Linked DNA regions of Azospirillum brasilense. The protein of the gene in region 1 binds, or shares a complex with, the protein of each later gene. Links are inferred from orthologs where the notes say so. Each region holds a gene or a part of one and is shown in the gene's direction. Other genes may lie near its edges.

Region 1 (4,678 bases):
GTTGGCGCCGGCTGCTGGCGGCGGCGGGATTCGGCGGGCTGGCGACGCTCGCCCTGCCGCCGGCCGGAGCGGTGCCGCTGCTGCTGATCGCCTTTCCCGGGCTGCTCTGGCTGCTCGACGGGGCCAGGACCAAGCGGCAGGCCTTCGCGGTGGGCTGGTTCTTCGGCTTTGGCCATCACCTGCTCGGCCTCTACTGGATCAGCGCGGCTCTGTTCACCGACATCGAGCGCTTCTGGTGGGCGCTGCCGCTGTCGGCGGCGGGGCTGCCCATCCTGCTGGCGATGTTCACCGGCTTCGCCACGCTGCTGGTCTGGATGCTGCGGGGCAGGGGGCTGGGGCTGGGGCTGGGGCTGGGGCGGGTGTTCCTGTTCGCCGCCTCCTGGGCGCTGTTCGAATGGCTGCGCGGCCATGTCTTCACCGGCTTCCCATGGAACCTCGTCGGCTATGGCTGGACGGGCTTTCTGCCGGTTCTGCAGGGCGTCTCGCTGATCGGCATTTATGGCCTCAGCCTGCTGACCGTGCTGGTGGCGTCGCTGCCGGCGGGCTTGGCCGACACGGCGGTGCCGCGCCGCCGCGCCTGGGGGGCGCTGGCCGCCGGGCTGGCGCTGTTCGCGGCGCTGGGCGCCTGGGGCGGGCTGCGGCTGGCCGGGGCGTCCGACGCGGCGGTGCCCGGCGTGCGGCTGCGGCTCGTCCAGCCGGCCATCGACCAGCGGCTGAAATGGGCGGCGGGCGAGCGGGTGCGCAACGTCCAGCAGCAGATGGAACTCTCCGCCGCTCCATCCAGCGAGCCGATCACTCACGTGATCTGGGCGGAGACCGCGGTGCCGCTGTTCCTCGACCAGGACGCCCGCCTGCGTCAGGCGCTGGGGTCGGTCACGCCGCCCGGCGGGCTGATCATCACCGGGGTGCCGCGCATGGAGGCCGGACCGGAGGGCGCGCCGCTCTATTACAACAGCTTGGCGGCGGTCGACGGCAGCGGCGCGGTGACGGGGCGCTTCGACAAGTTCCACCTCGTGCCCTTCGGCGAATACATGCCGCTGCGCCGCTGGCTGCCGGTCGGGGCCATCGCCGGCAACGGGGCCGAGTTCTCCGCCGGGCCGGGGCCGGTGTCGCTCGATCTCAAGGGCCTGCCGCCGGTCAGCCCGCTGATCTGCTACGAGGTGATCTTTCCCGGCGCCGTTCTGCCGAGCGGTGAAGATGGCGCCGGACGGCCGCGCTGGATGCTGAACCTGACCAACGACGCCTGGTACGGCAACACCGCCGGCCCGTACCAGCACTTCGCCATCGCCCGGACCCGCGCGGTGGAGGAGGGGATGCCGCTGGTCCGCGTCGCCAACACCGGCATCTCCGGCGTGGTGGACGCCCACGGCCGCATCACAGCCATGCTGCCGCTTGGTCACAGGGGTGTGGTCGATGCGGCCTTGCCGGAAGCGCTGACCGCCCCCACTCTCTACGGACGTGTGGGCGATGGCGCGTTTGGGTTGCTTCTTTTGACCTGTTTCGCGGTGGGCCTGCGCGCACGACATCGCAGTTAGCGCATCCGAGACTCTTTTTTCAATCACGCGCATCGGGAGCGCTCGGGCGCGCTTGACTGCATACATGGATATGTCGTATCAAGGTTGCACAACTGTTTCAGGGAATTAGAGCAATGCAAGCAACGCCAGCGCGGGGCCGCCGGGCCACTGCCGGCCGTCCCAAGACGGGAAAGCCGAACCCGATCGACGTTCACGTCGGTTCCCGCGTCCGGTTGCGCCGGACCCTTCTGGGCATGAGCCAGGAAAAGCTGGGCGAGGCCATCGGCCTGACCTTCCAGCAGGTGCAGAAGTACGAGCGCGGCGCCAACCGCATCGGCGCGTCGCGCCTGTTCGACCTCAGCCGCGTCCTGGACGTGCCGGTGTCCTTCTTTTTCGACGACATGCCGGCGGAAGCCGCCGCGGCTCCGGTTGACGACGAAGAGGGCAACACCGCCGGTTTCGAGGAGCGTTCGGGCGGCTACGAGCCGGACCCGATGGCCAAGCGAGAGACGCTGGAGCTGGTGCGCGCCTACTACCGCATCAACGACCCGTCGGTGCGCAAGCGCCTGTTCGAGCTGACCAAGGCCGTCGCCAATTCCGGTATGGTCGAAGCGGCCGAATAACACGGTTTAGAGACCTGAGCCGAACAACCGGAAGCAATCCGGACGGCAGGAAGATTGGGGAACGCGGCCCTCCGGCCCGTTCCCCGATGTCGTTTCAAGGCGAATTTCCGCCGGTCTCCTCCAACCCCGGGGAGATCGCTTGACCTGGAACGCAAACCTTGTCACATACGGAAAATGACTGGCTTTCCGTGGGTGCTGCGCCGGTCTCCCAATTTAGTCTTGTTGAATAGCCCCCGCCCATTGCCGAGGTTCGTCGTGGCCAAGCTCAACTACGTGTTCACCAGCGAGTCCGTGTCCGAAGGCCATCCGGACAAGGTGTGCGACCGCATCTCCGACGCCATCGTCGATCTGTACCTGTCGCACGATCCCTACGCCCGCGTGGCGGTGGAAACGCTGGCGACCACCAACCAGATCGTGCTGGCTGGTGAGGTGCGCGGGCCGGAGAGCATCACCCCCGACATGCTGGTCCAGGTCGCCCGCGCCGCGGTGAAGGACATCGGCTACGAGCAGGACGGCTTCCATTGGGAGAAGATGGACGTCAAGTGCTTCGTCCACTCGCAGTCCGCCGACATCGCGGTCGGCGTCGACGCCGCGGGTGAGAAGGACGAGGGCGCCGGCGACCAGGGCATCATGTTCGGCTACGCCTGCAACGAGACGCCGGCGTTGATGCCGGCGCCGATCTATTACAGCCACGCCATCCTGAAGTCGCTGGCCGAGGCCCGCCATTCCGGCTCCGCTCCGCAGCTCGGCCCCGACGCCAAGAGCCAGGTGACGCTGCAGTACGAGAACGGCAAGCCGGTGCGCGCCACCGCGGTGGTCGTCTCCACCCAGCACGCCGACGGCCTGACCCAGGAGGAGGTGCGCGAGATCGTCCGTCCGCATGTCCTGAACGTCCTGCCCGCCGGCTGGATGTGCGACGAGGCGAACTTCTACGTCAACCCGACCGGCCGCTTCGTCATCGGCGGTCCGGACGGCGACGCCGGCCTGACCGGGCGCAAGATCATCGTCGACACCTACGGCGGTGCCGCGCCGCACGGCGGCGGCGCCTTCTCCGGCAAGGACCCGACCAAGGTCGACCGTTCCGCCGCCTACGCCGCGCGATACCTCGCCAAGAACGTGGTCGCCGCCGGCCTGGCCGAGCGTTGCACGATCCAGCTCTCCTACGCCATCGGCGTGTCGAAGCCGCTGTCGGTCTATGTCGACACCCACGGCACCGGCACGGTCGACGAGGACCGGCTGTCGGAGGTTCTGCAGAAGCTGGTGGACCTGTCCCCGCGCGGCATCCGCACGCATCTCGGCCTGAACAAGCCGGTCTACGCCCGCACCGCCGCCTACGGCCATTTCGGCCGCGAGGCCGAGGCCGACGGCGGCTTCTCCTGGGAGAAGACCGACCTCGTCAACGACCTGCGCGCCGCCTTCTTCTAAGACAGGCTTCTTCTAAGACCGGACCCGTCCGTCCGGGATGCAGGGGCCATGCGGCCCCTGCATTCGTTTTGGGACCCTGCTGTCACGATGACCGACTCCTTCCTGGACTCGTCCAAAAGGCTCTACGGGCGGCGCAAGGGGCGTCCGCTCCGCAAGCGCAAGACCGAACTGCTCGACGGGCTTTTGCCGTCGCTGGAAATCCCGGTGCCCCAGCCGGGCGACCGGATCGACCCCCACGCACTGTTCGCCAACCCCATGCGCGACGTCTGGCTGGAGGTCGGCTTCGGCAGCGGCCACCACATGGCGTGGCAGGCGGCGAACAACCGCGACGTCGGGGTGATCGGGGCCGAGCCCTTCATCAACGGCGTGGCCGGCCTGCTCAAGCTGGTGGACGACGAGGGCGTGCAGGACAATGTCCGCATCCTGCCGGACGACGCCCGCCCGCTGCTCGACGCCCTGCCGGACGCCTCCATCGGGCGCGCCTTCGTGCTGTTCGCCGATCCCTGGCCGAAGAAACGCCATTGGGAGCGCCGCTTCATCGGCCCGGACAACCTGCCGCGCCTCGCGCGCGTCCTGAAGGACGGGGCGGAGTTGCGTCTGGCCAGCGACGACATGGGGCTGGTGCGCTGGATGCTGGAGCACTCGGTCCGGCATCCCGATTTCGAATGGACCGCCCGCGGCCCGTCCGACTGGCGCCACCGCATCGCGGACTGGCCGCCCACCCGCTATGAGGAAAAGGCCATCGAGGCCGGGCGCAAGCCGGTCTTCATGCGCTTCATCCGCAAGGCGCGGGGGTAGACACCACCGGCTCCCCGTAATGCTCCACCAGCGGGAACGGATCGTAGAAGCAGTGGAGCAGGGCCTTCCAGCGGGCGTAGCGCTCGGACCCGCGGAAGCCTTCGGTGTGGTCCTCCAGCCGGTCCCAGCGGACGAGAAGAAGGTAGCGGTCCGGCGCCTCGAGGCAGGGCCGCACCTCCAGCCCGAGGAAACCCGGAGTAGCGGCGATCAGGGGCTGCGCCTCGGCCATCGCGCGTTCGAAGGCCGGGCCCTGGCCGGGTCTGACCGCCAGGAGGGCCGTTTCGAGGATCACGGTGAGCTGCCTTTCCAGGGTGTTTT
Region 2 (16,456 bases), 220 kb from region 1 along the record:
CGATTCAGCCGAGAGCGTGTGCAGCGGATCGCCTCCGCGCTGCGCGCCGCCCGCGTCCGCCGCCCGAAGCGCCGCGTCGACAGCCGCAGCGGCCCGGTGCCGGAGGGCATGGCGCCGCTGCGCGTGGCGACCTGGAACATCCACAGCTGCGTCGGGCTGGACGCGCGCTTCGCGCCGGACCGCATTGCCGAGGTCATCAAGGAGCTGGACGTCGATCTGGTCGGGCTCCAGGAGGTCGGCTGGCACCACCGCGGGGAATCCGGGCTGGACCAGTTCGCCTTCCTGGAACGGGCCACCGGCCTGAAAGCCCACGCCGGCCCGACCAAGCACAACGCCCACGCCCATTACGGCAACGCCATCCTGACCCGGCTGCCGGTCCTGAAATGCGAGCCCATCGACCTCAGCGTCGGCCGGCGGGAACCGCGCGGCGGCATCGACGTGATCGTCGAGGTGGAGGGGCGCCCGGTGCGCATCATCGTCGCCCATCTCGGCCTCGACCCCTGGGAGCGGGCGCGGCAGGTCGGCGCCATCGTCGACCGGCTGGAGGAACAGCCGGCCCTGCCGACCCTGTTCATGGGCGACCTCAACGAATGGGCGCCGAACTCCCCCCGGCTGCGCAAGCTGGCCGAGGCCTTCCCCGACTGGGCCAGCCCGCGCAGCTTCCACGCGCGGATGCCGACGCTGCGGCTCGACCGCATCTACGTGAACAACGGGCTGACCATCCCGTCCTACGAGGTGGTGCGCACGGTGCTGACGCGCCGCGCGTCCGACCATCTGCCGGTGCGCGCCACCGTGGCGGTGCCATAACCGATATTCCCGCTCGGGTATGCCGGGCCCTTGATTGGTGCAAGGCGCGTGCGCGGTTCCGCGGGCGCGCCTTTTTCTTTGGGCTTGATCCTCCTGCCTTGCCTCCTTTGCAGTGCAGCGTTGCATGGTCTGTTTCGTGTGGCTGACTGTTTCCCATGTAAGTTTTTTGCCCGAGAACGGGTGTCGACTATTGACCTTTCGGATAAGGGCTGGCCAATCTATTGGTTGGTCATACGACCAATGACGGCCGTTCAATGACAGCACCCAGCCGACCGGGCGTGGGATCAACCGCCGAAGCGAGGACCCGTTGCTTTACCATCTCTACGATCTGCAGCACGCCGCCCTGCGCCCGATGCGCCTCCTGGCCGAAGCGACCCAGCACACCTTCCAGAACCCGTTCAGCCCGGTTTCCTACACCCGCGCCGGTCGCGCCATGGCCGCCGGCGCGGAACTGCTGGAGCGCACCACCCGCCGCTTCCCAAAGCCGGAGTTCGGCCTGAAGACGACAGTGGTGAACGGCGAGACGGTGGCCATCACCGAGCGCATCGCCCACCGCAAGCCCTTCTGCAACCTGCTGCACTTCGCCAAGCCGGAGGGCACCCCGGCGCAGCCGCGCGTCCTGCTGGTCGCCCCGATGTCGGGCCACCACGCGACGCTGCTGCGCGGCACGGTGGCGGCGCTGCTGGCCGACCACGACGTCTTCATCACCGACTGGATCGACGCCCGGCTGGTGCCGCTGGCGCGCGGCCGGTTCGACCTGGACGACTACATCGACACGGTGACGGAGCAGATCCGTTTCCTGGGGCCGCAGACCCACGTCATCGCGGTGTGCCAACCGGTGGTGCCGGTGCTGGCCGCCGTGTCGCTGATGGCGGCGGGCGACGAGGCGGTGCAGCCGCGCTCGATGACGCTGATGGGCGGCCCGATCGACCCGATGGCCAACCCGACCGTGCCGGTGAAGCTGGCGGCCACCCACCCGCTGTCCTGGTTCGAGCGCAACGTCGTCACCACCGTCCCGGCCTATTATCCGGGCGGCTTCCGTCAGGTTTATCCGGGCTTCGTCCAGCTCTCCGGCTTCATGTCCATGAATTTGGACCGCCACATCGGGGAGCATGTCGGCCTGTTCCGCCACCTCGTCCGCGGCGACGGCGACTCCGCGGAGCAGCACCGCCGCTTCTACGACGAGTATCTGTCGGTCATGGACCTGTCGGCGGAATTCTACCTGCAGACCATTGAGACGGTGTTCCAGAAGCATTCGCTCGCCAACGGCACCATGGAGTCGCGCGGGCGCAAGGTGGAGCCGGCGGCGATCCGCCGGACCGCCGTGATGACGGTGGAGGGCGAACTGGACGACATCTCCGCCCCCGGCCAGACCGAGTCGGCGCACCGCCTCTGCGCCTCGCTGCCCGACGACATGCGCGCCCGCCATTTCCAGAAGGGCGTCGGCCACTACGGCATCTTCAACGGCCGGCGCTGGCGCGAGAGCATCATGCCGGCGGTGCGGGAGTTCATCCGCAAGCACGATTGAAGCGCGTCACCCCCGCCCGCCGCGCTGCGGCGTGGCGGGGGTGTTCTCCTGGTCAGCGCTTCGGAACGCCCACCGGGCGCAGTTCGTGGAGCAGCCAGACCAGCCCGGACACCAGCAGGATCGCCCCCGCCTGATGGGCGGCGCCCAGCGGTATCCACACGAAGCTCAGCAGCGTGGCGATGCCCAGCCCAATCTGCACCAGCACCATCGCTGCGCTCAGCAGCGCCACCCGCCCGGCGCGGCCGGGCAGGCGGGCCACCCACACCCGCAGGGCCAGCCCCAGAACCACCAGCCCGGTCAGCAGCGCCAGCACCCGGTGCGTCAGCTGGATGGCCGCGGTGTTCTCGAAAAAGTTGATCCACCAGGGCGTCAGGTTGGCGACCTCCGGCGGGATGACGTGGCCGGCCATCAGCGGGAAGGTGTTGTAGGCCAGCCCGGCGTCCGTCCCGGCGACGAAGGCGCCCCAGACGATGGTGACGCCGGTCAGCCCCAGGGCCCAGCGCGCGTGCTTGCGCAGCCGGCCGGACTCGGTCGCCCAGCCGGCCAGCGGCAGCGGGTCGAGAATCCCCAGCGCGGTGCGCAGCAGCAGCCCGTAGATCACGATCGCCGTGCCGAGATGCAGCGCCAGCCGGTAGTGGCTGACGTCGGGGCGGTCGACCAGACCGCTCTTGACCATGTACCAGCCGATCACCCCCTGGAACCCGCCGAGCAGGAACAGCCCGGCCAGCTTCGGCCACAGGTCGGCGGGGATGCGCCCGTTGACCCAGAAGCGCAGGAAGGGGATCAGGAAGACGAAGCCGATCAGCTGGCCCCAGAAGCGGTGGAACCATTCCCACCAGAAGATCTGCTTGAAGGCCGCCAGATCCATCGCCGAATTGTAGATGCGGAACTCCGGCGTGGTCTGGTAGAGGCCGAAGACGCGGTTCCATTCCGCCTCCGACAAGGGCGGCAGGATGCCGATCAGCGGCTTCCACTCCACCATCGACAGGCCGGATTCGGTCAGGCGCGTGATGGCGCCGATCACCGCCATGGCGAAGACCATCGCGCAGCAGACGAGAAGCCAATAGGCGATGGGGCGGGTGGAGGCGGGGTCGCGGACGTCTTTCCCGGCGAGGGCGGGGGCGGTGATGTCGGTCACGGACGGGCGGCTCCGGATGGTGCGGAAAGGTTCCGGCGGGATAGGGGCTTCCGGCTCATGTGGGGTGCGGCGCCGGCTGCGTCAAACGGACACGGGTTACCCCGCGGCCAGGGACACCGGTTTCGGGTGAAGGCGGCGCGCCGCGAGTGTTACAAATATCAGTCTTACCAACGGCTTCGGATGCGGGGCGGCGATGGCGGACCTCACCCTCGGCTTCGGCCTGTCGTTCCACGAGCTTTACGGGCAGGACGGGCTGGCCCGGCTCGACCGCGCCTTCCTCGCCCGGCTGTCCGACACGGACGTGGCGCTCGCCAACCGGCTGCTCTCCGCCCGCGCCCAGCCCGACCGGCTGGAGGCCAAGGCGGAAAGCGACCTGCTGATTGCGCTCGCCCCCCACGCCGAGGATTTCATCGGCGATCTGTTCGGTATCCGCGCCGCGCTCGATGAGCTGCGCGCCCGCCACACGGAGCTGGCGCCGCTCTACACCGCCAAGCGCCTGTTCGTTCAGCGCCGCGCCGCCAAGGCGGTGAAGCCGGAGGCGGTCGCCGCCCTCGACGGGGCGGAGCTGGCCGCGCGGCTGGAGGACTGGCTGGGCGGCCCGCTGACCGAGGCCGCCTTCGCCCGGCAGGTGCTGGCCTGGATGGAGGACGAGGCCGCCCACGCCGACCAGCTCGACAGCGCCGCCCAGTACGCCGCCTGGGCCGTCTTCAGCGAGGCCGGGCGCGCCCGGCACGGCGGCGGCGTGCTGTTCCAGGTGCCGCACCGCACCGACCCGCAGCGTCTCGTTCCCGTAGAGACGGTGGAGCGGCACGGCGTCACCATGATGCGCCTGCCCGAGATACGCTTGCCCGGCGGCGCGTGCCGCGAGCGCCAGGGCTTCCACCTGACCGACCCCGGCACCGATCTGGCCGGGGCGCTGGACGAGGCCAACTACTGCATCTGGTGCCACAACCAGGGCAAGGACAGCTGTTCCAAGGGGCTGCGCGACCGCAAGACCGGCGAGTTCCAGAAAAGCGCCTTCGGCGTCGCGCTGGCCGGCTGCCCCTTGGAAGAGAAGATTTCCGAGATGCACGCGCTGAAGGCCGAGGGCGTGCCCATCGGGGCGCTGGCCGTGGTGGTGGTCGACAACCCGATGTGCGCGGCCACCGGCCACCGCATCTGCAACGACTGCATGAAGGCCTGCATCTACCAGAAACAGGAACCGGTGGACATCCCGCAGGCGGAGACCCGCACGCTGAAGGACGTGCTGGAGCTGCCCTGGGGCTTCGAGATCTACAGCCTGCTGACCCGCTGGAACCCGCTGGACCTGCGTCGCCCGCTGATGCGGCCGGACAGCGGCTTCAAGGTGCTGGTGGCCGGGCTGGGGCCGGCGGGCTTCACGCTGGCGCACCATCTGATGAACGACGGCCACACGGTGGTCGGCATCGACGGGCTGAAGATCGAGCCGCTGCCCGCCGACCTCTCCGGTGTGCTGCCCAGCGGCACGCGGGTGCCCTTCCGGCCGATCCGCGACGTGCGCGATCTCTACGACCGGCTGGACGAGCGGGTGATGGCCGGCTTCGGCGGGGTGGCCGAATACGGCATCACCGTGCGCTGGAACAAGAATTTCCTGAAGGTGATCCGGCTGCTGCTGGAACGCCGGGCGCGCATGACGATCATCGGCGGGGTGCGCTTCGGCGGCACGCTGACCATCGACGGGGCGCTGGAGCTGGGATTCGACCACATCGCGCTGTGCATGGGGGCGGGCAAGCCGACCGTCGTGCCGATGGCGAACGGGCTGGCCCGCGGGGTGCGGCAGGCCTCGGACTTCCTGATGGGCCTGCAACTGACCGGGGCGGCCAAGCCGGACAGCATCGCCAACCTTCAGGTCCGGCTGCCCATCGTGGTGATCGGCGGCGGGCTGACCGCCATCGACACGGCGACGGAGGCGCTGGCCTATTATCCGGTCCAGGTCGAGAAGTTCCTGTCCCGCTACGAGATCCTGGCGGCCGAGCGGGGGGAGGCGACGGTACGCGCCCGCTGGACGCCCGATGAGGCCGAGCTGGCCGATGAGTTCCTGGCCCACGCCCGCGCCATCCGGGCGGAGCGTCTGGCGGCGGGGGACGAGGGGCGCGAGCCGCGCGTCACCGCGCTGCTGCAATCCTGGGGCGGCTCGACCATCGCCTACCGCCGCCGCCTGATCGACAGCCCCAGCTACACGCTGAACCACGAGGAGGTGGCGCACGGGCTGGCCGAGGGCATCCGCTTCCTGGAATGCGCCGCCCCGCGCGGGGTGGAAATCGACGGATCGGGGGCCGCTCAGGCGATCCATCTGGCGATCAGCCCGGTCGGGCCGGACGGGGTGGTGGCGCCCGCCGCGGTGGACGCGCGACTCCCCGCCCGCACCATCCTGGTCGCCGCAGGCACCCAGCCGAACACCGTCCTGGCCCGCGAGGAGCCGGACTGGGTGGAACTGGACGGGCGCTGCTTCCGCGCCATCGACGAGGACGGCCGGCCGGTGACCCCGGAGCGGCAGGCCAAGCCAGCCCAGGCGCATGTCCTGATGGCCCGGGCGCCCGACGGGCGGTTCCTCAGCTTCTTCGGCGACCTGCACCCGTCCTTCGCCGGCAACGTGGTGAAGGCGATGGGCGGGGCGAAGCGCGGCTATCCGGTGGTCAGCCGCGCGCTGGCCCGCCGGGCGCCCAGCTCCGTGACGCCGGAGGCGCTGGTGCGGCGCCTGAACGCCGAACTGCGGCCCCTGGTGCACAGCGTCACCCGCCTGACCCCGACCATCGTGGAGGTGGTGGTGAAAGCCCCTGCCGCCGCGCGCCGTTTCGAACCCGGACAGTTCTACCGGCTGCAGAATTTCGAAACGCTGGCGCAACGGATCGGCCGGACCACGCTGGCCATGGAAGGTTTGGCCCTGACCGGCGCCTGGGTTGACAAGGAGGCCGGGTTGCTCTCCCTGATCGTGCTGGAGATGGGCGGCTCGTCCGACCTCTGCGCCCTGCTGAAGCCCGGCGACCCGGTGGTGGTGATGGGGCCGACCGGCGCCCCGACCGAGATCCCGGAGGGCGAGACGGTGGCGCTGGTCGGCGGCGGGCTGGGCAACGCCGTGCTGTTCTCCATCGGGCAGGCCTGCCGGGCGCGCGGCAACCGGGTCGTCTACTTCGCCGGCTACAAGCGGATGGGGGACCGTTACAAGACCGAACAGATCGAGGCCGCCGCCGACCGCGTCGTCTGGTGCTGCGACGAGGCGCCGGGCTTCACGCCGTCGCGCCCCGGCGACCGGACCTTCGTCGGCAACATCGTGGAGGCCATGCGCGCTTACGCGGCGGGCGAGTTGGGGCCGGCGGACATCCCCCTGGAAACGGTGGACCGCATCGTCGCCATCGGTTCAGACCGCATGATGGCGGCGGTGGGGGCGGCCCGGCACGGCGCGCTGAAGCCGCACCTGAAGCCCGGCCACGCGGCCATCGGCTCCATCAACTCCCCCATGCAATGCATGATGAAGGAGATCTGCGCCCAGTGCCTGCAACGGCATACCGACCCGGCGACCGGCGAGGAGACGGTGGTCTTCTCCTGCTTCAACCAGGACCAGAGCCTGGACCGCGTGGATTTCGCCAACCTGAACCAGCGGCTGCGCCAAAACGCCGTCCAGGAGAAGCTGACCGCCCAATGGATCGACCGCGGCCTGCGGCTGACCGGCCAGCGGAAGGGGTGAGGGGGGATGCTCTCCCTCTCCCCTCTGGGGAGAGGGTTAGGATGAGGGGGATGCGCTTTTGCCGGACGAACGGCCACGTACAACCCCCTCACCGGCCCTCCGGGCCACCCTCTCCCCAGAGGGGAGAGGGTTATTAAGAGCGTTCACGCACCCGTCGCGGTGCTGACCGCCGCCTGGGGCAGCGGCTCGGTGGAGCTTTCGAACAGGTCGGCCTCGGCGGCGCGGCGCTTCACCAGACCCGGAAGCTGCGTCTTGACGCCGTTGACCGTGGCGTAGACCCAGCGGCTGAACTGGCCGGCGGCGCCCTCGTAGTCGCCCTGGTTCAGCAGGCGCAGCAGGGTCGAGCATTGCAGGCTGCCGGCCCCCAGGTTGAACACGAAAGAGGCCAGCGCGCCGCGCTGATTCGGGTTCAGCGCGACGGTGACCAGCTTGTCCACCTGGGCGGCGGCGGAGGTCAGGTCCGACTTCAGCAGGTCGTCGGCCTGGGCGGAGGAGATGCTCTGCCCCAGTTCGACCCCGGCGGTGTGGCCGTAGCCGATGGTTGGCACCCCCGCCGGACACAGGTAGGCCTTGAGGTAAAGACCCTCGAAATGCTTAACAAGGTTGACCGCTTCTTCGCAAACCGGCGTCGTCATGATCGTCTTCCCCAGCGTGTCGTGAACGTGCATTGGCACGAACTGTTCGTGCTTGGGAAAGGGTATCCGAAGCAATAAACTCCTAAAAATGGTTTATTTATTCACATTCACCCGCATGGGGAGAGGGCTTGGCCGGGCGTCAGATCCAGCGGAATTCCGCGGCCACCGCGCGGGCCTCCCCCGGTGTGATCAGGCGGTGGGTCGCCAGCTTCACCGAATGCAGCCTGCCGTCCAGGTTGGCCTGCCAGAAATCCAGGAACCGGCGCAGCACCGGGTAGCCGGGGGCGAGGTCCAACTCCTGCCAGAGATAGCTCTGCAGCAGGTGCGGGTGGTCCGGCATGTGGTACAGAATCTCCGCCGTGGTCAGGCGGTAATCGCGAAGCTGAAGCCCCAGACTGGCCATGCTCTGCCTCCGTGATGGTGGAACCGATGGCGTCCTTGCGCTGTGCCTACGTGATTCTTTTGTGAAAGTGTGCCGTTCGCAGCTGCGGCGGGCAACAAAAATTTTTCTTCTGTTTCAATGCATTAGCAGCAAGTCATGGTGACTGCTGCCAGGAATCGCACCGATTGCCGCAACGACCCTCTTGAATCGAAACCGCAGCTCGATTAGCTGTCTGGCACTCGCCGGGGGAGAGTGCTAACAGCCCCGAGCCCGGCGCCAATCCTTTCAATAAGCCTTGATCCTGGAGGCATCCCCATGAAGTTCCGTCCGCTGCACGACCGCGTCGTCGTCAAGCGTCTGGAGTCCGACACCAAGACCAAGGGCGGGATCATCATCCCCGACACCGCGAAGGAAAAGCCCCAGGAGGGCCAGGTCATCGCGGTGGGTCCGGGCGCCCGTGACGAGAGCGGCAAGGTCGTTGCGCTCGACGTGAAGGCCGGCGACCGCATCCTGTTCGGCAAGTGGTCGGGCACCGAGGTGAAGATCGAGGGCGAGGATTTCCTCATCATGAAGGAATCCGACATCATGGGCGTCGTCGAGGCCTGAGCCTCCGCCCGCGCTGAGCGATCCAACCCCCCGAATTTCAAGGAAGTGAGCAATGGCTGCCAAGGAAGTTAAGTTCTCCGCCGCCGCGCGCGAGAAGATGCTGCGCGGTGTGGACATCCTCGCCGACGCCGTGAAGGTGACGCTGGGTCCGAAGGGCCGCAACGTCGTGATCGAGAAGTCCTTCGGCGCTCCGCGCATCACCAAGGACGGCGTCTCGGTCGCCAAGGAAATCGAGCTGTCGGACAAGTTCGAGAACATGGGCGCCCAGATGGTGCGTGAGGTCGCGTCGAAGACGAACGACCTGGCCGGCGACGGCACCACCACGGCGACCGTTCTGGCCCAGGCCATCGTCCGCGAGGGCGTGAAGTCGGTCGCCGCCGGCATGAACCCGATGGACCTGAAGCGCGGCATCGACCTCGCCGTCGAGACCGTCGTGAACGACATCCGCGGCCGTGCCAAGAAGGTCACGACCAACGACGAGATCGCCCAGGTCGGCACCATCTCCGCCAACGGCGAAGGCGAGATTGGCAAGATGATCGCCCAGGCCATGGAGAAGGTCGGCAACGAGGGCGTCATCACGGTGGAGGAGGCCAAGAGCCTCGAGACCGAGCTGGACGTCGTCGAGGGCATGCAGTTCGACCGCGGCTACCTGTCGCCGTACTTCATCACCAACGCCGATAAGATGATCGCGGACCTCGAGAGCCCGTTCATCCTGCTCCACGAGAAGAAGCTGTCGGGTCTGCAGGCCCTGCTGCCGGTCCTCGAGGCCGTCGTGCAGTCCTCGCGTCCGCTGCTGATCATCGCCGAGGACGTCGAGGGCGAGGCCCTGGCGACCCTGGTCGTGAACAAGCTGCGTGGCGGCCTGAAGGTCGCCGCCGTCAAAGCCCCGGGCTTCGGTGACCGCCGCAAGGCGATGCTGGAGGACATGGCCATCCTGACCGGCGGCCAGGTCATCTCCGAGGATCTCGGCATCAAGCTCGAGAACGTCACCATCGACATGCTGGGCACCGCCAAGAAGGTTGTGATCTCCAAGGAGAACACCACCATCGTCGACGGCGCCGGCTCGGCCGAGGACATCCAGGCCCGCATCGGCCAGATCAAGGCGCAGATCGAGGAGACCACCTCGGACTACGACCGCGAGAAGCTGCAGGAGCGTCTGGCGAAGCTGGCTGGCGGCGTTGCCGTCATCCGCGTCGGCGGCGCCACCGAGGTCGAGGTGAAGGAGCGCAAGGACCGCGTTGACGACGCCATGCACGCCACCCGCGCCGCGGTGGAAGAGGGTGTCGTCGCCGGCGGCGGTACCGCCCTGCTGTACGCCACCAAGGCCCTGGACGCCCTGAAGCCGATCAACGACGAGCAGCGCGTCGGCATCGAGATCATCCGCCGCGCCCTGCAGGCCCCGGTCCGTCAGATCGCCTACAACGCGGGCACCGACGGTTCGATCGTGGTCGGCAAGCTGCTGGACCAGAACGACGCCAACTTCGGCTACGACGCCCAGAAGGGTGAGTTCACCGATCTGGTCGCCGCCGGCATCATCGACCCGGTGAAGGTGGTTCGCACCGCCCTGCAGGACGCGGCCTCGATCGCCGGCCTGCTGATCACCACCGAGGCGATGATCGCCGAGAAGCCGGAGAAGAAGGCTGCTCCGGCCGGTATGCCGGGTGGCATGGACGACATGGGCGGCATGGGCTTCTGATAGCCTGCGTCGAAAAGCTCACGTCATCCGCGACGTTTGCGGAAAGGGCGGTCCTGCGGGGCCGCCCTTTTCCGTTTGGGCATCTCCCTGACGGACAGGGTGCCGCCGTCCGCGTTTTGGATTGGAACAGTTCTAAACTAGGGCCGTTGACCTCCCAACCGGACGCCCCAGAGGTGCGCCGGCACGGCTTGCTGTTCAGGGAGAATGCGATGGCTGACCAATCGAAGACTCTGACCAACCGTCAGGGCCACCCGATCACCAACAACCAGTCCCAGCGCACCGTGGGCCCCCGCGGTCCGGCGACGCTGGAGAATTACCAGTTCCTGGAGAAGATCTCTCACTTCGACCGCGAGCGCATTCCGGAGCGCGTGGTCCACGCCCGCGGCTTCGTCTGCTACGGCGAATTCGAAGCGACGGGCAAGATCGGCGACGAGCCGGCGTCCAAATACACCCGTGCCAAGCTGTTCGGCCAAGCCGGCAAGAAGACTCCGCTGGCCATCCGCTTCTCCACCGTCATCGGCGGGCGCGACTCGTCGGAGGTGGCGCGCGACCCGCGCGGCTTCGCGGTGAAGTTCTACACCGAGGACGGCAACTGGGATCTCGTCGGCAACAATCTGCCGGTCTTCTTCATCCGCGACGCCATCAAGTTCCCCGACGTCATCCACTCGCTGAAGCCCGATCCGGTGACCTTCCGGCAGGAGCCGAACCGCATCTTCGACTTCATGAGCCAGACGCCCGAATCCATGCACATGCTGACGCATCTGTTCAGCCCGCGGGGGATTCCGGCCAACTACCGGCACATGGAAGGCTTCGGCGTGAACACCTACAAGATGGTGAACGCCAACGGCGACACAGTGCTGGTCAAATACCACTTCCACCCGCGCTGCGGCGTCGCCTCCCTGACGGCGGAGGAAGCGGCGAAGGTGCAGGGGCAGGATCTCGGCTCCGCCTCCAAGGACCTCTACGAGGCCATCGAGCGCGGCGACCACCCGCAGTGGGACATGTATGTTCAGGTCATGGAGGACCATGACCACCCCGAACTGGACTGGGACCCGCTGGACGACACCAAGATCTGGCCGGAGTCGGACTTCCCGCTGCGCCATGTCGGCGTGATGACGCTGAACCGCAACGTCGAGGACGTCTTCAACGAGAACGAACAGATCGCCATGGGCACCGGCGTGCTGGTGGACGGGCTGGACTTCTCCGACGACAAGATGCTGGTCGGGCGGACCTTCTCCTACTCCGACACGCAGCGCTACCGGGTCGGCCCCAACTATCAGCAGTTGCCGATCAACCAGGCCAAGAACGCGCCGGTCGCCACCAACCTGTCGGGCGGGCAGATGTCCTACCAGCGCGATCTGGCGCCGGGGCAGAACCCGCACGTCAATTTCGAGCCGTCCATCCACAACGGCCTTAGCGAAGCCCAGCGGGAGGAGCCGAACAACCCGCCGGAAATCCACGGCCGCCTGACCCGCAGCGTGATCGAGCGCCGCAACGATTACGTTCAGGCGCGGGGCCGCTACTGCACCATGATGGACTGGGAGCGCGACGATCTGGTCCTGAACATGGGCACGCTGCTCGGCCAGTGCGAACGCGACGTCCAGGAGCGGATGCTCTGGCACTTCTTCCTGATCCATGACGACTACGGCAGCCGGGTGGCCGGCATGCTGGGCATGACCGCCGCCGACGTCGCCGGCTTGGCCCCCCTGCCCAAGCAGGTGCTGACCGACGAGGACCAGAAGCGGTTGAAGGCGCTGGGCAGGAATGGCGACACGATCGACCCGAAGGCCTGGGGCCAGTGGACCGGCTCCGTGAAGGTCCACCGCGCCACGGCGGATGAGGTGGTGAAGGGCATGCCGTCCGGCGTGCAAGGCGGCATGACCAGTCAGGCTGCCGACTAAGCACAACCTAAGATCATTAATCGGTTGGCGTCCCAATGGGGGCGGCGGGTTGTCCCGCCGCCCCTTTTTCATGCCCGCGCCGATGATTGTTTTGATTATCCACAGTTTGTGCGCGGGCATGCGGCAAGTTGCCGCGCGACACGCCTGTCACTGGTATCACCAGAGCAGGGCGTGCCACTGTCATTTTGCATCAAGGCATTAGCCAAAATATTAGAACTTCGATAAGGGAGAAGTGCGATGTCCATGCGTGCTGCCGTGTCGTTCGCGGCCATGCTGGCGGCCTCCGTCGCCACCTTCGGCGTGCCCGCGTTCGCCGCCGACGAACCGATTTCGCCGATCGAGTCGGCGAAGGTCACCAATCCCGGATTGGTTGAACTCGGCAAGAAGCTGTACTTCGATCCCCGGCTGTCCAAGTCCGGCTTCATCTCCTGCAACTCGTGCCACAACCTGTCCATGGGCGGCACCGACAACCTGAAGACCTCCATCGGCCACAACTGGCAGCAGGGTCCGATCAACTCGCCGACCGTGCTGAACTCCAGCCTGAACGTGGCGCAGTTCTGGGACGGCCGCGCGCTGACCCTGCAGGAGCAGGCCGGCGGCCCGATTGCCAACCCCGGCGAGATGGGCTCCACCCACGCCCTGGCGGTCGAGGTGCTGCGCTCCATCCCCGAATACCAGAAGGAATTCGCCGAGGTCTTCGGCGAGACGACGATCACCATCGAGGAGGTGACCAAGGCCATCGCCGCCTTCGAGGAGACGCTGGTCACGCCGAACTCCCGCTTCGACCAGTGGCTGAAGGGCGACAAGAAGGCCCTGACCACCGTCGAGCTGGAAGGCTACGAGCTGTTCAAGGACTCGGGCTGCACCGCTTGCCACAACGGCTCGGCCGTCGGTGGCAACACCTTCCAGAAGATGGGCGTCGTCGAGCCCTACAAGACCAACAACCCCGCCGAGGGCCGCATCGCGGTGACCAAGGAGGAGGCCGACCGCTTCAACTTCAAGGTTCCGACGCTGCGCAACGTCGCGCTGACCTACCCCTACTTCCATGACGGCGAGGCCGCGACGCTGTCCGACGCGGTGGACGTCATGGGCCGCATCCAGTTGGGCAAGAAGTTCTCGCCGGACGAGAACGGCAAGATCGTCGCCTTCCTGAAGACGCTGACCGGTGACCAGCCGAGCTTTGCTCTGCCGATCCTGCCGCCGTCCACGGACAAGACGCCGAAGCCGCATCCCTTCGACTGACGGGGTTGGGGGTTGGATGGGGCCGGGCGTCGTTGGGGCGGCCCGGCCCCATTCCTTTTCTTGAGGATGGTTGCAGGGTATCGACATGCGGTGGGGATGGAAGACGGCGGGCGGCTTCGGGGCGCTCGCGCTGGCCGGTCTGGTGGGCATCGTCGTCGGGGTGGTCGGCTGGGGCGGCTTCAACACCGCGATGGAAGCGACCAACAGCATGGAGTTCTGCGTCTCCTGCCACGCGATGCGCGACAACGTGTATGTCGAATACAAGACCTCGCCGCACTACCAGAACGCCTCGGGCGTGCGGGCCACCTGCGCCGACTGCCACGTCCCGCGCGACTGGACGCACAAGGTGATCCGCAAGGTGCAGGCGTCGGGCGAGCTGTACCACTGGCTCATCGGCTCCATTGATACCAAGGAGAAGTTCGAGGCCAAGCGCCACACGCTGGCGCGCCGCGAATGGGACCGCATGCGCGCCACCGACAGCCAGGAATGCCGCAACTGCCATTCCTTCGGCGCCATGGACTTCCACAAGCAGACGCCGAAGGCGGCCAGCGCCATGGAGGGGGCGGAGAAGGCCGGCAAGACCTGCATCGACTGCCACAAGGGCATCGCCCACAGCTTCCCCGACGTCACCGCCGGCCATCGCCAACTCTTCGCCGGCCTGTCGGACCAAGCGAAGGCTTTGGCCCTGAAGCCCGGCGACACCGCCTACGCCCTGACCAGCCTCGCCCTGTACAGCAAACCGCCGGCTCCTGGGAGCGCCGGGGACGGCGAGGTCGCCGCGGCGACGCCGGTCAAGGTCCTGGCGGCGGAGGGAGGCGCGCTGAAGGTTGAGATCACCGGCTGGCAGCGCGGCAGTTCCGCCCAGACGCTCTACGCCCAGCCGGGCAAGCGCATCACCACGGTCAAGCTGAACGCGGCGGTAGCGGGTCAAGCGGCGGTGTTGCGCAGCGTCACCGATCCGGAGACCGAACAGGAGTGGACGGAGGTCCGCCTGACCGCCTGGAGCGGCGCGGGCGGCTATGTGGGCACGCTCGGCGCGCTGTGGGATTACGGCGCGCGAGTCTACGACGCCAACTGCTCGCTCTGCCACACGCTGCACCCGCCGGCCGACATCGACGCGAACGCCTGGATCGGCAAGATGAACGCCATGAAGCGGCTGACCCGGCTGGACGAGGAGGAGGGCCGCCTGCTGCTGGCCTATCTGCAGAGCCATGCGAAGGACGGCGCGCGATGATCGCTGCGGCGAGAACCCGAAGCTGCTAAGAGGGGTTTTCTACCACGGGCCGGCGCTGAACACGCCGCGCCCGCCGGCAGACGACCACTTGAGAAAGAGGACCCCCGCGATGTCGACTCTGCACAAACAAGCCATGGAAGCGGTGCTTCAGGCCGCCTCTCACGACATCGTCGGCACGCTCCAGGAGCGTGGCGTCACCGACAAGCACAGCGAGGAGGGCGACCTCGCCGTTCTCGACGTCGCGATCCTGCACGCCTACCGCATCTTCATGCGGATCTGCGAGGAGAACGGGCTGGAGGTGGATGCGGGCTATTTCGCCGACATGGCCAACGACCTTGCCGACGAGGTGGCCCAGGAGGACGACGCGGACTGATCCGGTCCCGCGCCGCCGATTCCCGCTTCTTGAGTGCCCCGGTCCCGTCCGACGCTGCTTTTTCCTTTGGCGAAGGCGGTGCGGACGGGACCGGTCGACATCCTTTACCCCTCGGGGGACCCGATGACCGACGCCCCTGACACTGTTTCTTCTCCCGACGCCTTCTCTCCCGATGTTGCGATCATCGGCGCCGGCCCGGCCGGGCTGATGGCGGCGGAGGTCATCGCCGCCGCGGGCCGCTCGGTCGCCGTCTTTGAGCGGATGCCCACCCCGGCGCGCAAACTGCTGCTGGCTGGGCGCGGCGGGCTGAACCTGACCCATTCCGAAGCGCTGGACGCCTTCATCGCCCGCTACGGCGCGCAAGCCCCGCTGTTCACCGATCTGCTGGCCGGCTTCTCCCCGGCGGACCTGCGCGATTGGGCGGCGGGGCTCGGGATCGAGACCTTCGTCGGCTCCAGCGGGCGCGTCTTTCCGGTGCAGATGAAAGCCTCCACCCTGGTCCGCGCCTGGCTGCGCCGGCTGGAGGGGCTGGGCGTCTCCCTGCACACCCGCCACCGCTGGCTCGATTGGGACGCGTCCGGCGCGCTGCGCTTCCAGCGCGGTGACGGCACCGAGACCACGGTCGCCCCGCGGGCCACGCTGCTGGCGCTGGGCGGGGCGAGCTGGCCGCGCACCGGCTCCGACGGTGCCTGGACCGAGCTGCTGGCCGTGCGCGGCGTGGGCATCGCGCCGCTGCGCCCGTCCAACATGGGCTTCGAGGTGCCCTGGTCCGATCACCTGCGCGAGCGCTTCGCCGGCCAGCCGGTCAAGAGCGTCGGCCTCGCCTTCGGCGACCGCCGGCTGAAGGGCGAGTTCGTCATCACCGAGACCGGCATCGAGGGCGGCGCCGTCTATGCGCTGAGCGCCCCCTTGCGCGACGCCATCGAGCGCGAGGGCTGGGCCGCCCTGACCATCGACCTGATGCCGGACCTGCCGGAGTCGGCGATCGCCAAACGGCTGCGCCGCCGCGGCGCGGAATCGTTGTCCACCTTCCTGAAGAAATCCCTGTCGCTGACCGGCCCGCGCGCCGCCCTGCTGCGCGAGTTCACCCCGGCGTCGGAACTGTCCGACCCGGCGGCGCTGGCCCGCCAGATCAAGGGCCTGTCGATGGTGCTGACCGGGGTGCGGCCGATCGAGCGCGCCATCTCCACCGCCGGCGGCGTCCGGCTGGC

Evidence for each region.
Region 2: the proteins of metK (region 1) and groL are in contact, whole or in part, in a cryo-EM structure (PDB 8P4O), measured with the Escherichia coli proteins. The link is inferred for Azospirillum brasilense from one-to-one orthologs.

What each region holds. Positions count from the first base shown.
Region 1 is NZ_CP059449.1:1,026,428-1,031,105, forward strand. What follows is about bases 1,581-4,477. They hold metK (methionine adenosyltransferase), read left to right. Parts: upstream 1,581-2,392; coding sequence 2,393-3,562; downstream 3,563-4,477. Other genes in these bases: H1Q64_RS04905 (helix-turn-helix domain-containing protein), read left to right, coding at 1,649-2,137; trmB (tRNA (guanine(46)-N(7))-methyltransferase TrmB), read left to right, coding at 3,650-4,360; H1Q64_RS04920 (antibiotic biosynthesis monooxygenase family protein), read right to left, coding at 4,338-4,477. Also shown: lnt (apolipoprotein N-acyltransferase), read left to right, coding at 1-1,535; more of H1Q64_RS04920, read right to left, coding at 4,478-4,652. UniProt on the Escherichia coli protein: Catalyzes the formation of S-adenosylmethionine (AdoMet) from methionine and ATP.
Region 2 is NZ_CP059449.1:803,236-819,691, reverse strand. Bases 8,245-11,173 are described here. They hold groL (chaperonin GroEL), read left to right. Parts: upstream 8,245-8,851; coding sequence 8,852-10,495; downstream 10,496-11,173. Other genes in these bases: H1Q64_RS03865 (catalase), read left to right, coding at 10,705-11,173; groES (co-chaperone GroES), read left to right, coding at 8,509-8,799. In the rest of the region: H1Q64_RS03905 (endonuclease/exonuclease/phosphatase family protein), read left to right, coding at 1-807; H1Q64_RS03900 (polyhydroxyalkanoate depolymerase), read left to right, coding at 1,115-2,335; H1Q64_RS03895 (COX15/CtaA family protein), read right to left, coding at 2,388-3,473; H1Q64_RS03890 (pyridine nucleotide-disulfide oxidoreductase), read left to right, coding at 3,667-7,176; H1Q64_RS03885 (lysozyme), read right to left, coding at 7,320-7,811; H1Q64_RS03880 (usg protein), read right to left, coding at 7,951-8,214; more of H1Q64_RS03865, read left to right, coding at 11,174-12,396; H1Q64_RS03860 (cytochrome-c peroxidase), read left to right, coding at 12,634-13,638; H1Q64_RS03855 (NapC/NirT family cytochrome c), read left to right, coding at 13,724-14,872; H1Q64_RS03850 (hypothetical protein), read left to right, coding at 14,982-15,245; H1Q64_RS03845 (NAD(P)/FAD-dependent oxidoreductase), read left to right, coding at 15,369-16,456.